DNA from 3 places in the Sinorhizobium sojae CCBAU 05684 genome. Region 1 is predicted to be linked to each of the others. Evidence: riboswitches for the same ligand, from Rfam matches in the RefSeq annotation. Region 1 holds a riboswitch; each other region holds the start of a gene.
What was found. A riboswitch is a leader RNA that binds a small molecule or an ion and turns the genes downstream of it on or off. The one in region 1 is predicted to bind cobalamin.

Region 1 (3,268 bases):
AGTCTGCGCCCGGCGTGAAGATCACCAAGAAGAATTTCGGCCGCGACCGGCGCTATCCCATCACCAATCGCTTCCGCGACAGGGGATAGTTCATGCGTAGTTCGGTGGAGATCTTCGACATCGCGACAGCTGAGACCCGCGTGGTCTGGCAGACGGAACGGCTGGTCGAAGCGCCGAACTGGTCGCCAGACGGGCGCTTCCTGGTCGTCAACGGCCATGGACGGCTCCATCGCATAGGGCTCGACGGGGCGCCCGATCCTGTCGAGATCGATACGGGCATTGCCCGCCAGTGCAATAACGACCACGGCATTTCGCCGGACGGAACGACGCTCGCCATCAGCGACAAGACCGAATTCGGCAAGTCGGCGATCTATCTCCTGCCGATCGAGGGCGGCACGCCGCGGCTCGTGACGCCGAAGCTTCCCTCCTATTGGCACGGTTGGTCGCCCGATGGTCGGACGCTGACCTATTGCGGTATTCGTGACCAGGTTTTCGACATCTATACGATTTCGGTCGAGGGCGGCGAGGAGCGCCGATTGACGTGGGGCGAAGGCCGCAACGACGGGCCGGATTGGTCGCCCGACGGTAAGTGGATCTATTTCAACTCCAGCCGTACGGGCCGCATGCAGATCTGGCGGATCCGGCCAGACGGCAGCGATGTCCAGCGTATCACCGACAGCCCCTATGGCGATTGGTTTCCGCATCCGTCACCCAATGGCAGGCACCTCTTGGTGCTCTCCTATGATGGCGAGGTTTTCGACCACCCGCGCGATCTCCACGTGCGGCTGCGGCTGATGGATCCGGAAGGCGGCGATGCACACGTCCTGTTCCAGCTCTTCGGCGGGCAGGGAACCATGAACGTCCCGAATTGGTCGCCGTCGGGCGATGCCTTCGCCTTCGTCCGCTATCGGCCCGAACGGTAGTGGCATGCCTTGCCTTTCGCAGGCGCCTGTGTCCATATGCGCCCCGTCAGGTGCCCGCATGCGCGGGAGAATCGGGAAGCCGGTGCAATTCCGGAACGTGCCCAACGCTGTGACGGGGACGGCCACGCCAGTCGGCTCTGAGGTTTCTTCAGAGCCTTGCCACTGAATCCAGCGATTCGGGAAGGCGGCGCGGCCGGGCGAACCGGAGTCAGAAGACCGGCCTGGCAAGATAGACCGGCCCCGCGTGGACGGCGGGAGGTTGTGCATTGTTGGGGATCGAACGATGCTGCCTGACCCGAACGGCTGCCTTGTCGCGGCCGGAGCTTTTTCAGCCGACGAGCGTGCCGCCGTCTACCGTGCGATCGAAACGCGCCGCGATGTGCGCGACGAATTTCTCCCCGAGCCGCTGCCCGAACCTCTGATCGCCCGGTTGCTTGCCGCTGCGCATAATGCCCCGTCCGTGGGCTTCATGCAGCCTTGGAACTTCGTTCTCGTGCGCGGGAATGAGACGCGGGAGAAGGCGTGGCATGCCTTTCAGCGCGCCAATGAGGAGGCCGCACGAATGTTCGCGGACGAAGCCCAGGCGAAATATCGCGCACTGAAGCTCGAAGGAATCCGCAAGGCGCCGCTCAGCATCTGCGTGACCTGCGACCGCACGCGCGGCGGCTCGGTCGTCCTCGGGCGCACGCACAATCCACAGATGGATGTCTACTCGACCGTCTGCGCGGTGCAGAATCTCTGGCTCGCCGCGCGCGCCGAGGGAGTCGGCGTCGGCTGGGTCAGCATCTTCCATGAAAGCGAGATCAAGGCGATCCTGGGCATACCGGAGCATATCGAAATCGTCGCCTGGCTATGCCTCGGTTTCGTCGACCGGCTCTATCAGCAGCCGGAACTGGCAGTAAAGGGATGGCGCCAGCGCCTCCCGCTCGAGGAACTGACATTCGAGGAAGGGTGGGGTCTTTCCGCAAGCCTGGATGTGAACCCGAAATAGCGTCTTTTTTCAGAGCGTTGTTTCCAAATTCTCGCGGTCAGTTCGCCTGCTGCGGCTGATAGCTTGGTCCCAAAGGGTTCTTGAGGTCGATCTCGCTTTCTTCCGGCGGCAGGAAGGTCGGGCCGACAATACGTACCTTGTTGCTCTTCGGGTCATAGGGGCGCTCCTTGGCGGGATTAGCGGCGGCGCTTTCAGTCGTCCCGTCAGCCGTCTTCCCCGCCCTGTCGCCCCCGATGGTCACGACAGAGGGGCTGGCTGCCGATAGACTGGTTGCGGGTGCGTTCCCGCGGTTCGTTCCGCCGGCCGCCTTCGGTGGCTTGCAGCCGCAGGCCCCGGGTGCACCGACGTCGCGCGTACGATAGGCAAAGGCCGTCGGCAGCTCGCTATAGGGCCTGCCGGTCGATGCCGAGACCATCTGATCGCTCTCCTCGGTGGCAAGCACGTGATAATAGAGTTCCGTCTCGGTCCCGGGGCACCGTGCGCGGCAGCTCTCGGCATCGCGCGGGAAATCCGCCGGTGAGGCGTTCGACGAAATAGGGAAGAAGGCGCCATCGCAGGTCCTTACGCACATGGTCCGTAAGCCACCGTTCCCGTATCCCTCCATCGGCGAGAAATCCTGGATCCCCGGCTCCTCGAAGAGCAACGGATAATTCTCGCTGTCCGGGGCCAGGTCCCGGAGGATGTTGCGATGGATGTCGGCTTCGGTCGTCGTCGCGAACTCGTCAAGCTCGTCCCAATCGTCGCCGCGCACCGGGATGCAGCCGTTGATCTCCATCGCGGCGACAATGCGCCGGCGCGCGTCTTCGCTGCCGTTCGACACCAGTTGCTGTCGATGCATCTTCAATTCCTGGAGATTGGCCTCCATTCGTGCGATCGTGTCGTCCAACTCGGCGCAGAAGGGGGTATTGTCATCGATGACTATGATGCTGCCGCGGCTGCATCCGAGCCGTCTCCGATCGTTCCGGGCGCGACGAAGCTCGATGTTCTGGCGGGAAATCGCGCCGGTGAAATCGCGCAGGTTTGCATTCGAGTTGAACGTGGTCGGCATGCCGGCGAGGCGGGCCTGAAGGCGCTCGCAGACGCTCGAGGCCGACGCCTCGTCTGCCATTGCCAATGCCAAAGGCAGAAGCGCAGACGCAAGCCACGCGAGGCCGCGGGGCGCGTTACTCGGAGATCCCGACACTTTTTTCTTCCCGCATTCCGGCGGAGCGGTCACCGAAGCAGCCGCATCCGTCTCTACAGCGCCGTGCGCCCTTACGGACGCACAAAGGACGCTGTAGTTCTTTGAACCGCGCATCGGGCTTTCCGAAAATCGGGTCCGACATTCGGGCCGATGCGCTAGGCCTCCATTCTA
Region 2 (3,268 bases), 260 kb from region 1:
GCGCCCGACGATGGCGTTGCGATGCGGAAAGCGACCGAACTGCTCGATCACCTGGCGATGGCGAATCGCATAATCGAGATAGTTTGGCTCGCCGAGCTCGGTAAAGAGCTTCACGGCCGTCGTCTGATCGGCGAGGTTCTCGGAATGCTCGAACGGCATGTAGAAGAAGGCGCGCCATTCCGGCGGCACCGCCATGTCGGCGCTAGCGCCTATGGCAAGCTGCGCCTCGCGCAAGGCCAGGCCGTCGGTCGCAAACGCCAGCGGCGATCCGCGATACATGTTGCGCGGGAGCTGGTCGAAGAGAAGGAGCCGCAAGCCAATTGCGCGGGTTCGCCCGCCAGACGTCGTCGACATGCCTCGAAAGCGCCAGATGCGTGTCCTGGAATCGCCGCGCGCACTCGCGATCGAGTTCGGCGCTCGGAGTGAACCAGTGTTCGTAGGAAAGCTCCTCGAACCAGAATTTCAACACGTCATCCGGTGTGCAGATCGCGCTTTGGTCAGTCATTCCCACCCTTCCCCCTTCCGACGGTCGCATCGCGTCAAATAGGCGATCGCCCCCGCGATTTCCAGCCGGGCGCCAGCGCATCGGCCCGAAAATCGTACCCGATTTTCCGAAAGCTCGATGCGCAGATTCAAAGAGTTACGGTGACCTTTGCGCCTTTGAAAAGACGCGCGGCGCTGTAGCTCCACTGAATAGGCCGGCTGACCGACGGACGAACTGCGACGATGACCAGACGGCCCCCCTCACTGGAAATGCCCGGCAAGGGCTTCGGAGACGATCAGCGCCGCCGGGACGCGGGCGAGATTGCCGCCGCCGGCAGGTCTCGGGCCGCCGTCCGCATGGGCGACGGCGAAGTCGACGAGATCGTCGATATTCTCTTCCACATCGACATCGCCGAAGAGATAGGTCGCCGTGCCCGACGCCTGGAAGGCAATGGTGCAGGGCCGCGTGCAGGCGGCCATGCACACCGTGCCGGCGATCGCGAAATCATCGTCGAGCGGCTTGCCGAGCGCCGAAACGCTGCGGTTGAGCATGGCAAGCAACTGGGCGCCCGGACGGCAGGGCCCGCCTGTGAAGTGGCACTCGGTCGAAAGCGTTATCTTGTGCGCTGATTGATGCGAATTCGCCATGGCTGTTCTCCGCCGGCCCCTGCCAGCTTTACAAGCGGGGCCGCAGAGAAGATAGCGAAAATCCGGACCGACGATTGCCCGCCAGGCAGAAGCCACTTCTTTTCCATCGGAACACCCCGTCCGTTGTGGTTGATCGGTTCGATGGCAGGTCTCCTGGCTCGCGGGTCGAGGCGCCTCCACGTCTTCCCAGCCTCCCGGCCAGTGACATGTTGTAGATGCGCTTTCCGCTCACAGTTGCGGGGGCAGCCACGGGATCGGCCCCTTTCGGGCATCCTCACCGTGTTCCCTTTTCAGCCGCTGCCGGATCAAGGGCAGCAGCACCATCGCGCCCTTGGTCGCATGAGTCTGCGCGGGACGCAATGGGGGCGGGAGAAGATTTCGCTTCACGACGCCACGCGTCTTGTCGGACGCGCAAGGTCTCTGTAGCTCCTTGAATCCGCGCATCGCCCTTTCCGATATTCGGGCCGATGCGCTAATCGTCGAAGAAGGGCAGGTCGCGGTAGCGGCGGCTTACCAGGCGCAGCGAGCGATCCGGCTCGATCACGTAGGTCTCGTAGACCCGCCGCCCGAAGCGATCGATGAATTGATGGGGGACGATGCTGCCGATGGGCGACTTGGTCAGCTTCGTGCGCGGCTGGCCGCCATAGGTGATGCTGCCGGGGATCGGCTCGAGCCCATAGCCGTAGCCGCCCGCATAGGTCACCGTGCAGGCGCCCGAAAGGAGCGCCGCAACGATCAGGGGAACCGCATTTTTCAAAGCTTTGCAGGGCATCTCGCCCTCCTTCGCAAGTCAATCGTCGAAGATGTCGTAGTCTATGCGGCGGCTTGTCAGGCGCAGCGAGCGATCCGGTTCGATGATGTAGGTCTCATAGACTCGATATCCAAATCGATCGAAGAACTGGTGCGGGACGATGCTGCCGATGGGCGCCTTGGTCAGTTTCGTGCGCGGCTGGCCGCCATAGGTGATGCTGCCGGGAATCGGCTCGAGGCCGGGCCCGTAACCGACCGTGCGTGTCGCGGGCGTGCAGGCAGCGAGCGCAAGCGTCGCGTAGAAAACGGCAAGGGCAATCTTCATGCTGGTGTTCCTGGTGGCATCCGGGCGCATTTCCAAAGCGAGGAACCGTTGTCAGGCCTTCAACTGCTCCTAACATCTTATTCCTTCTTCGCAGGCGATCCAAGAAAAGGCGGGGGTCCGGCGCAGTTTCCTGGTGAAGGCGGGGCGCTTCGCCAGGAATTCCGCGATATTTCAGTTGCATCCGATGGATGCTTTAGAGGATGTAGAGGGAAACTCGCCAGGCCGTCGGACGGCGGCGCAACGAGGCTGCCCGTCCGATACCGGCCGGGTGGTGCGTTGCAAAAGGCCCATGTCCGATCAGTCGTTGCTTCAGGTACTCGCTTATGACCGCCGACCAGTTCCTCTCGTTTATCGTCATCGGCGCCATGATGGTCTTTTTCGTATGGGGTCGGCTCCGGTACGACATCGTCGCCTGCTCGGCGCTGATGCTTTCGGTGGCCGTCGGCATCGTGCCCTTTGACCATGCCTTTGACGGCTTCAGCGACGACATCGTCATCATCGTCGCCAGTGCCCTGATCGTCAGCGCCGGCGTTGCCCGTTCGGGCATCGTGGATGCGGCGATCCAGCGCTTCCTGCCGGAACTGCAGTCGGTGCGGGCGCAGCTTGCGCTTCTCGTGGTCACCGTCACCGTGCTCTCGGCCTTCATCAAGAATATCGGTGCGCTCGCGATCATGATTCCGGTCGCGTTTCAGTTTGCCCGGCGCTCGAAGGTGCAGCCCTCGGTCTTTCTGATGCCGATGGCCTTCGGCTCGCTGATCGGCGGGCTGATGACGCAGGTCGGCACGTCGCCGAACGTCGTCGTCTCGCGGATGCGTGCAGACCTCACCGGCGAAAGTTTCTCGATGTTCGATTTCACGCCGGTCGGCGCTTCGCTTGCGCTTGTCGGCTGCGTCTTCCTGCTGCTTGCCTATCGCCTGGTACCGGAGCGCAAGAGCCAGGAGGTCTCGGTAAATCAGGCGATCGAGATCACCGACTATACGGCGGAAGCCATGGCGGCGCCCGGCTCGCCGGCGATCGGCAAGCCCGTGAGCAACCTCGTCAGGATCGGCGACGGCGGCGCCG
Region 3 (3,268 bases), on a different replicon from region 1:
CCCAGCGGCAGCGTCAACAGACCGGCGCCGAAACCGAGGATGGCAACGGCGACCGCGCCGGTCGATGCACCCGCCGAAATCCCGAGAATATACGGATCGGCCAGCGGGTTGCGCAGAAGCGACTGCAGCACGACGCCGGAAAGCGCAAGCGCCGAGCCGCAGCACGCCGCCACCACGGCGCGGCTCAGCCGGTAGTTCCAGATGATGCCCTCGTTGATCGGATCGAGCGGATAGCCCGCATGCCAAAGCCGATTGGCGACCGCCCGGGCGACGACATCCATCGGGATCGCGGTCTCGCCGATCGCCGCACCCAGCCAGAGCGCCGCGAACAACAGGACAAGCGCCAGCACTGTGGCGCTTGTCCTCGATAGGGAGCCCACCAAGCCGATCACTGGGTCAGGCCGGCTTTTTCAATGGCCTCGGCCAGGACCTCGATACCTTCGATGGTCCGGATCGTCGGGTTCATCGCCTGGGCGTCCATTTCGACGACACGGCCCTCCTTGACGGCCGGCATGAGGCTCGTGACCGGGTCGGACTTCAGGAACTGGTGCTTGACGGCGATGTCGTCTGCGGGGAAACGGCGACGCTCCATCCTGCCCGCGACGATGATCGTCGGGCCAGACTTGGCGATGGTTTCCCAGCCGACGGTCGGCCATTCCTCTTCGCTGTCGATGACATTGCGGATGCCGAGCGCCTGCATGATGTAGCCGGGAGCACCGTTCTTGCCGGCGACAAAGGGATCGATGTCGAGCTCCGCGCTCGAGAACCAGAACACGGCGGAGAGCCTGCCGTTCGCCGACGCGATCTTCTGCTTCGCCGCATCCTCGCGCGACTTCAGCTCGGCGATCAGCGCCTCGCCGTGAGCCTGGACGTTGAAGATCTGCGCCAGTTCAGCGATCTCCTGGTAGATCAGGTCCATGGTGAAAACCGCATGGCGAACGCCATCGCCGCCACCCGTATTGTCCTTGCCGACGCAATCGGCGGGCGAGGTGTAGACGGGAATGCCGAGTTCCTCGAACTGCTCCGGTTTGGCGACGGTGCCTTCGGGCCCGACGTGCCACTGGAACTGCGCGGTGACGATGTCCGGCTTCTTGGCAACGACGCTTTCGAAGCTCGGATCGTTGTCCGCGAGACGCTCCACCCTGGCATTCGCCTCCTCGTAACCCCCGATGACCGGGCCGAGCCAGACGGCGGTGCCGACCATCCGGTCCTGCAGGCCGAGCAGATACATGATCTCCGTGCTGCTCTGGCCGATCGAGACGGCGCGTTCGGGCGCCTTCTGGAAAGTGACCGTGCGGCCGCAATTGGTAATGGTCAGCGGATAGGTGGTTTCGGAGGCCCGAGCGTCGACGGTGAGAGTCGACACCAGCGCAGCGACGGCAACAAAGCTGCCACGAATGGTGGGAATGATGGTCACGGTTGATCTCCCCGATTGGAAAAATACCGGCCGCACTGCGCGGACGGCAGGAATGATCGCGCCGCGTCAGTCAGCGGTTTCGAGCGAGCGGCCGCTCGAGCGGGAAGGAACGAAGGCAGGAAGGCGCAGCCAGGCGCGAGAATTTGTCATGGCACATCCTGTTCCGGGCATCCCCGCCCGTGGACATTGGAGCGAACACATGACGGCAGGTCTCCTGGCTTGCGGATGTCTGTCGTCCATCTGCCTTCCCGTGCCGGGTGGCACAGTGGCATGGCGCTGGAGGCGCCACGAGGATGGACGGCAATCCGCTCACAGTTGCGGGGGCAGCCACGGCCTTGGTCCCTACTGGGTCGCCCGCACCGTGTTCCCTATTAATCCCCTTCGCTTCATCGTCGGGGAACCGTCGAGAGACTCCATAGATAGTTGCCCCGGGCCGGTCAAGGGCGGGCCCCTGCTTCCCTACCGGAGGTCCATGCCCGCTTCGCGGGTCAGGAAACCGATGAGGCCTCCGGCGACAGTTCCTCGGCAAGCCAGGTGCGGAAGGCTTCGAGCGGCGGGTAATTGGCGCGCGCTTGCGGCCAGACCAGCCAATAGGATCCGGACCCCGGCACGCCCCTCTTCAAGAGGGGCACAAGGCGCCCTTCCGCGATCTCCGCATATGCCAGATAGTCCGGAAGAAGAGCGACGCCGAGCCCGGAGATCGCAGCCTGAGTCATGGTGGCGAACTGGTCGAAGAGCATTCCGGTCACGCTTGTTGGTTCCGCGCCATGGGCGGCAAACCAGATCAGCCAGGCATTCGGCCGTGTCTCCAGCTGCAGAAGCGGCAGCCCGGACATGTCATCGACACCGGTGATCGGATGGTCGTTGAGCAGTGCCGGCGAAATGCAGGCGGTCAGTCGTTCCTCGAATAGCTTCATATGGCCGGCGTCGTGCCAATCCTCGGCGCCGAAATGAATGGCGGCATCGAAGCCTTCGACGGCAAAGTTGAAGCGCTTGAGGCGCGTTGCTAGATTGATCGTGATGCCGGGATGCTTGACCAGGAACGTGCCGAGCCGCGGCGCCAGCCATCGCGTGCCGAAGGCCGGCAGGATCGCCAGCGACAGCGTGCCGCCGCCCGGATTTGCGGCAACTTCCATGCTGCCGCGCTGAATGAGATCGAGCGCGCGGGTCACATCCCGGCCATAGGCGTGGGCGGCTTGCGTGGGGATGAGCTTCTGCCGGTGACGCTCGAAAAGCTGGCGGCCGAGCTGCTGCTCCAGATTCTGGACAAGGCGGCTCACCGCGCTCTGCGTCAGATTGAGGTCGCGCGCAGCCGCCGCCGTCGAGCCGGTCTTCAGGACGGCCTCAAAAGCGGACAAAAGGCTTATCGAGGGAAGGAACCGGCGCGGGCGCATCTCCACCTATGCACTCTATGAATGATATTACGCCTAAATACGGCTTTTTACGCCCGGCAACAATCGGTATCTACATAGGAAATCGGCTTGCCGTTTCGAGATTATCGGGGCCGTTTCGAGATTATCGGGAGAGAATCCGTGACCACAAACCCGTCCACTGCCCCCGCCATGCAGTCACCCCAAGGCAGCGCCTTCGTATGGGACGATCCCCTTCTCCTGGACGACCAGCTTGCCGAGGACGAACGCATGATCCGCGATGCGGCCAGCGCCTTCGCGCAAGCAGAACTGCTGCCGCGCGTAGAGGAGGCCTATCTTGAGGAAAAGACCGATCCGGGCCTCTTCCGGCTGATGGGCCAGGCGGGTCTTCTCGGCGTGACCCTGCCGGAAAAATATGGCGCGGCCGGCGCCAATTACGTTTCCTATGGTCTCGTGGCGCGCGAGGTGGAGCGCGTCGATT

Region 2: it holds a riboswitch for cobalamin, as region 1 does, so the genes downstream of both, SJ05684_RS09590 (DUF1636 family protein) here and bluB (5,6-dimethylbenzimidazole synthase) in region 1, are expected to answer to the same signal.
Region 3: it holds a riboswitch for cobalamin, as region 1 does, so the genes downstream of both, SJ05684_RS26125 (ABC transporter substrate-binding protein) here and bluB (5,6-dimethylbenzimidazole synthase) in region 1, are expected to answer to the same signal.

The regions. Positions count from the first base shown of each region.
Region 1 is NZ_CP023067.1:1,700,760-1,704,027, reverse strand. It holds gene SJ05684_RS08365 (NAD+ synthase) at 1-89, shown strand, start outside; gene SJ05684_RS08360 (TolB family protein) at 93-923, shown strand; cobalamin riboswitch at 955-1,162, shown strand; gene bluB (5,6-dimethylbenzimidazole synthase) at 1,207-1,914, shown strand; gene SJ05684_RS08350 (DUF2865 domain-containing protein) at 1,952-3,097, opposite strand.
Region 2 is NZ_CP023067.1:1,956,527-1,959,794, forward strand. It holds partial or broken gene SJ05684_RS09585 (DUF924 family protein) at 1-505, opposite strand, end outside; gene SJ05684_RS09590 (DUF1636 family protein) at 745-1,131, opposite strand; cobalamin riboswitch at 1,258-1,471, opposite strand; gene SJ05684_RS09595 (hypothetical protein) at 1,604-1,903, opposite strand; gene SJ05684_RS09600 (hypothetical protein) at 1,922-2,206, opposite strand; gene SJ05684_RS09605 (SLC13 family permease) at 2,530-3,268, shown strand, end outside.
Region 3 is NZ_CP023068.1:1,808,474-1,811,741, forward strand. It holds gene SJ05684_RS26120 (FecCD family ABC transporter permease) at 1-392, opposite strand, end outside; partial or broken gene SJ05684_RS26125 (ABC transporter substrate-binding protein) at 389-1,339, opposite strand; cobalamin riboswitch at 1,605-1,837, opposite strand; gene SJ05684_RS26130 (LysR family transcriptional regulator) at 1,906-2,811, opposite strand; gene SJ05684_RS26135 (acyl-CoA dehydrogenase) at 2,980-3,268, shown strand, end outside.